One region of the Erwinia magellanica genome, then DNA from elsewhere that is predicted to be linked to it. Evidence: predicted binding sites of a transcription regulator. Region 1 holds the regulator's gene; the other holds the start of a gene.
The links. Region 1 encodes PurR, which represses purine synthesis genes. Its sites were predicted from a motif close to CANGCAAACGTTTGCNTG; they were not measured.

Region 2: a site for PurR is predicted at 1,914-1,931, ahead of rbsD (D-ribose pyranase). Genes of this name have one in related genera too.

What each region holds. Positions count from the first base shown of each region.
Region 1 covers NZ_JBCHVC010000001.1:905,681-908,809, reverse strand. Annotated here, with positions in the region: gene AAH450_RS04185 (C40 family peptidase) at 1-727, shown strand, start outside; gene cydH (cytochrome bd-I oxidase subunit CydH) at 765-854, opposite strand; gene purR (HTH-type transcriptional repressor PurR) at 1,126-2,151, shown strand; gene punR (DNA-binding transcriptional activator PunR) at 2,224-3,129, opposite strand, start outside.
Region 2 covers NZ_JBCHVC010000004.1:532,779-535,907, reverse strand. Annotated here, with positions in the region: gene rbsA (ribose ABC transporter ATP-binding protein RbsA) at 1-1,475, opposite strand, end outside; gene rbsD (D-ribose pyranase) at 1,483-1,902, opposite strand; gene AAH450_RS16930 ((S)-acetoin forming diacetyl reductase) at 2,094-2,867, opposite strand; gene alsS (acetolactate synthase AlsS) at 2,888-3,129, opposite strand, start outside.

The DNA of each region.
Region 1 (3,129 bases):
CCATCATAAGAAGGATGCTGGTACGCCAGCCCGTGAAGATGAGCGACGTAAACGCAGGCCGGTTAAAGCAAGCTCCACAAAAAAAGTTAAAGAGACCACCAGCAAGAAATCCCGCTTAACCTCCGTGTCAAAGCTCAAGCTTAAAAAGAAAGCCTCTCCGGCAACGGCCGCCGTTACTCCCGGCAGATATAAAAAGAAAAGCGTTAATGGCAGTAAAAAGCGTTACGGACGGCATCGCGGTAAAGCAGCACAAATGGAAGCGCTGACAGCCGATCTCGACCCGGCACCGCTGAAGTTGAGCAAGGCGCATCGTGCCCGCTATCAGAAAGCTCGTGAAACTGCGATGAACAAACTGATGGGCCAGCTGGGTAAACCCTATCAATGGGGCGGAACCTCACCAAAAACCGGCTTCGACTGTAGCGGGCTGGTCTGGTATGCCTATAAGGATTTGGTGAAGTTTAAAATCCCGCGCACCGCTAACGAAATGTATCATCTGCGCGATGCCGCCTCGATCAAACGTGATGAGCTGGAAAAAGGGGATTTGGTCTTCTTCCGCATTAATGGACGCGGGGTTGCTGACCATGTTGGCGTCTATCTGGGTGACGGTAAGTTCATTCAGTCCCCCCGTACCGGCAAGGATATTCAGGTAAGCGCGCTGGGCGAGGATTACTGGCAGCGTCACTATATTGGCGCCCGTCGGATGATGACGCCGAAAACCATCCGCTAAGCGTTATAAAGGGCCTGCGATCAGGCCCCTTTTATAGTTAGTGCATGATGGCGGTAAAGCTGAACGCCATAATCATCACCAAAGCGCAAACCGTGGTCAGTAATGAGAACTTTAAATCGGTATCCATATATCCTCTGAATAGCCCTACAGTTAATAGTGTTATCAATTTTCCCATACTTATCGGTAAAAATCTCGTTTTCTCTGCTCAGCCTTGTTAGAATTCTTTTTGTTGCGCAACGTCCGCTCAGTCACAATTCTGCGGACGACCACTCTTTTCCTTCCTGACGAATCCGACAGCAACTTAAACCGATTTAAGACGTCAGGTTTTACTCTTTTCAGGCAAACGATTAACAACAGGCTTATCAACACGTTGAGATAAGCGCAGGAGTAGCTAGTTCATGGCAACAATTAAAGATGTGGCAAAGCAGGCCGGGGTGTCGACCACCACCGTCTCCCACGTCATCAATAAAACCCGCTTTGTCGCCGAAGAGACGCGGGAGGCCGTCTGGGCTGCAATTAAATCGCTGCACTATTCCCCCAGTGCAGTGGCCCGCAGCCTTAAGGTTAATCACACCAGAACTATTGGTCTGTTAGCCACCTCCAGCGAAGCGCCCTACTTTGCCGAGATTATTGAAGCGGTGGAAAACCGCTGTTTCGCAAAAGGCTATACCCTGATCCTGGGCAATGCCCATAACGATCTGCAAAAGCAGCAGGCCTATCTGTCGATGATGGCGCAAAAGCGCGTGGACGGTCTGCTGGTGATGTGCTCTGAGTATCCCGATCCGCTGATCAAAATGCTGGAAGAGAACCGCAATATCCCGATGGTCGTTATGGACTGGGGCGAGTCTCGCGGAGACTTCACCGATACCGTGCTGGATAACGCTTTTGAGGGCGGCTATCTGGCCGGGCGCTACCTGATCGATCGGGGTCACCGCGATATCGGCGTGATCCCCGGACAAATGGAGCGCAATACCGGTGGCGGCCGCCATGCCGGCTTCCTGAAGGCGCTGGCTGAAGCCAATATTACGCTCCGTAAAGAGTGGCTGGTGCAGGGAGATTTCGAACCGGAGTCTGGCTATCAGGCGATGCAGCAGATTTTATCGCAGAAACAGCGACCAACGGCGGTCTTTTGTGGCGGTGACGTCATGGCCATGGGCGCCATTTGCGCTGCGGACGAGATGGGGTTACGGGTTCCGCAGGATATATCGGTGATCGGTTATGATAACGTGCGCAACGCCCGTTACTTTACACCAGCACTGACTACCGTTCATCAGCCTAAAGAGCGCTTAGGCGAGACCGCTTTCGATATGCTGCTGGACCGTATCACCAGCAAACGGGAAGATCCGCAGACCATTGAGGTACATCCTTCCCTGATCGAACGTCGCTCGGTCGCTGACGGTCCTTTCCTGGATTACCGCCGCTAAGCCTTCTGCCTGCCTCTTTCCTGCTGCAAGCCAGGGGCATATTTTACCCCCGGCTTGCGCTGTTCAGGCTTTTTACTCCTCTTCGCGCAGCCATTCGCTGTTCAGCGTATCGCTCTCACCCAGATAATCGAGTAGCCAGCTCAGCGCCGGTGACGCCTGTTGTTCAGACCAGCTGACGCAGCAGGGGCTGTCGGGGAAACTGGCTGCCAGCTTTAGCTCGTGCAGTGTGCCCTGTTTCAACAGAGGCCGGGCAAAATGTCCCGGTACCATGCCCACGCACAGCCCGGCTGACAGACAGTCGAAAGCACTTTCCCAATCTGGCACCACCAGCCGCCGCTGATTATCCAGGGTCCAGGTTGTTCGTTTGGGGAGCGCTCGCGAGGTGTCCTCCAGCACCAGCGAGGGCCATTCCCGGATCGCCTCTTCGCTGATAACCTGCTCCCGGTGCTGCGCCAGAGGATGATCTGCTCCCACCACGCAGCGCCAGTTCAGTGCTCCCATATCGCGAAAGGCAAAACGGCCGCCCACAGGTATAGCCTGAGTAGCCCCAATGGCCACATCAACCCTGCCATCGGCCAGCGCATCCCAGACGCCGTTGAACACCTCTGGCGACAGATGCAGCTCCATGTCGGGGAAATGGCGGTAAAAGTCCACCACCAGCTGGCGCGTGCGCTGAGGTTTGACTATCCGATCGACGGCAATATTGATCTGTCCACGCCAGCCGTTGGCCACCTGCTGACACTGCCGCCGGGTGGCGAGCATTTTTTTGATAACACTTCGCCCTTCCTGCACAAATACCCGTCCCGCTTCGGTCAGCACCACATCCCGGTGCCGCCGTTCAAACAGGGGTACTGCCAGCCACTCCTCCAGCTGCCGCACGGTATAGCTGATAGCGGAGGGAACGCGGTGCAGCTCAGCCGCGGCTGCGGTGAAACTGCCCGAACGGGCAACGGCATCAACAACTTCCAAAGCGTGTTC
Region 2 (3,129 bases), on a different contig from region 1:
ACTGCCGCCGCCATTAATACTTCCTGCGTGGCTTGTTCGATGGGGAAATCTCCGCTCAGGCGGCCTTCGTGCATCACCAGCACGCGATCGCTCATGCCCAGTACCTCTGGCATTTCAGAGGAAACGAGAATGATGCTCAGCCCTTCCTCTTTGAACTGATTAATTAACTGATAAATCTCTTTCTTTGCCCCCACGTCCACGCCGCGGGTCGGTTCATCCAGAATCAGCACTTTTGGACGGGTCATCAGCCCACGGGCGATAGCGACCTTTTGCTGATTACCGCCGGAGAGCAGCCCAATGGGTTGCTCCATTGAAGGCGTTTTGACGTTAAAGAGTTTGATAAAGTCGCTGACCGCCAGCTGTTCTTCGGCATGCTTCAGCCGACCGCCGCGATGGCTGAAGTAGTCCAGCGCCGTCAGCGACATGTTCTCTTTTACCGACATGCCCAGCACCAGCCCGTCGCGCTTGCGGTCTTCAGAGATATAAACGATGCCGTGTTGCAGCCCTTCTTCGGGGGAACGGGTGACCACCTCTTTGCCATCCAGCTGGATGCGGCCTTTATTCCGCGGCAGCGCGCCATAAAGCACCTTCATTAATTCGGTACGCCCTGCGCCCATCAGTCCGGCTACGCCGAGGATTTCACCTTTGCGTAAAGTGAAGCTCACGTCATTCACCCCAGGCCCGGTAAGGTGCTCAACCTTCAGGCGAACCTCACCCGGCGCTTTATCCAGGCGCGGATACTGCTCTTCCAGCTTGCGCCCTACCATCATTTCAATCAGCGAATCCTCATTGAGCGAATCAACTTCACGCTCAGCGATAAACTGGCCGTCGCGGAAAATGGTGACGTCATCGCAGATCTCAAAGATCTCCTTCATACGATGCGAGATATAAACAATGCCGCAGCCCTGCGCCTTCAGCTCGCGGATCACGCGGAAAAGCGAAGCAGTTTCGGTATCGGTCAGCGCATCGGTAGGTTCATCCATCACTATCACTCTGGATTGATAGCTCAGGACTTTGGCAATTTCGACCATTTGCTGATCGCCAATTGAGAGATCGCCCACCAGCGTATGGCTGCTGAAGCGCAGATTCAGCCGCTTTAACAGCACCTCCGCTTCGGCGTGCATCTTCTTCCACTGGATACGCCCGATGGCGTTCACAAACTCACGGCCCAGGAAGATATTTTCCGCAATACTGAGCTGCGGGATAAGGTTCAGCTCCTGATGGATAATGCCAATTCCCGCTTCCTGCGACGCTTTAGGCCCGTTAAAAGAGACCTCGTTACCCAGCCAGTGAATGCTGCCGGCGTCACGTGCATAGATGCCGGTCATCACTTTCATCATGGTGGATTTCCCGGCACCGTTTTCACCCACCAGCGCCATCACCCTGCCCGGAAAAACCGAGAGCGCGGCACCAGAGAGCGCTTTCACGCCTGGAAAGGATTTATCAATGCCTTGCAGTTGCAGTAAAGGTTGCATCATGGCCTCAGAAGGTCACGCCAGCACAAAGGATAATATTCGCGAAGGGAGAACACTCCCCGCTGCGGATCACCGCCTGGCTGCGCTGGGTTTGCTGTTTGAACTGTTCATGAGTGACGTACTGAATAGAAAGGGTGTTTCCCTGATGTTGTTGCAGCAAGTCGAGCAGGGCTAACAGCTCATTGTGGAGTTGAGGATTATGGGTTTTGATCTCTTCCGCGATGATGGCGCTTTCTACCTGCATCTCTTCCGTAACAGTTTTCACCACCTGCATAAAGCTCGGGATACCCTGCGTCAGCGCCAGATCGATGCGCTGCGGTCCGGCCGGGATCGGCAGACCAGCATCGCCCACCACCACGCTGTCGGTATGCCCCAGGCGGGAAACCAGCGACGAAATTTCAGAATTCAGTAAGGTGCCTTTTTTCATCTTTCACTCCAGAGCGAAACGTTTCGCTGATCGGGAGTGTATGAGAGGCAGAAGGGAAAACAACGAGCAAAGTGTGAAATTGTGATCGCCATCGAAACGTTTCGCTGTCCTGTGACGAAGTTTGACTTAGGCACAGCTAAACGGGAGATCGGCAAGAAGTGGCCGGCAGCAACCGGCCATGTGCAGCGGAATTAATTGAAGACCATACCGCCATCAATCAGCAGAGACTGGCCGGTCATATAGTCAGAATCGGGGCCAGCCAGGAAGGAGACACAGGCGGAGACATCTTCTGGCTCAGAGAGACGGCCCAGAGTGATGCGTTTGGCAAATTCAGCTGTGCCATACCCCGCTGGCTTACCTGCTGCGCTGGAAATCTGACGATCGATCTCTTCCCACATCGGCGTTTTCACGATTCCCGGACAGTAGCCGTTCACGGTGATGCCAGCCGGAGCCAGATCGCGCGCAGCGGTTTGTGTTAACCCACGTACCGCAAACTTACTGGAGCTGTAAATCGCCAGTTCCGGGTTACCCACATGCCCCGCCTGAGAACAGGCATTGATGATCTTGCCGCCATGCCCTTCAGCCTTAAAGGCTTTCACCGCAGCCTGAATGCCCCAGATCACCCCTTTTACGTTGATTGCGTAAACTTTATCGACAATTTCCGGCGTGATCTCTTCAATAAGCGTGGTGGGTGCTATTCCGGCATTGTTAACGATGACGTCAAAGCCTCCCAACTCTTTACGGGCCTGCTCAACAGCGGCAAATACCCGATCGCGGTCGGAAACATCCACCGTAACGGCTAACGCTTTCCCTCCCTGCGCGACAATCTCGTCGGCAACCTGGCGTGCCGTCTGGCTGTTGAAGTCTGCCACGGCAACGGCGAAACCATCTTTTGCCAGCCGGAGGGCAATCGCTCTGCCAATTCCCTGACCGCTGCCGGTCACTAACGCTACTTTCGTTTTCATCTCTACTCCCTGAACGGTAATTAAAGAATTTGACTCAGATGCAGCTGGCCCATCAGCATCGGGTTGTCGGCATAGTCGACCGGCACCGCTACCACAGCAGGCCCCTGCACATCCATCGCTTTACGCAGCGTAGGTTCCAGCGCTGCCGCGCTCTCCACGGCAAAGCCTGCCGCGCCAAACGCCTCGGCATAGGCTTTGAAATCAACCGGCCCGAATTTCACGCCAGAGACACGCTGGTACTTTTTCTGCTCCTGCATCGCCA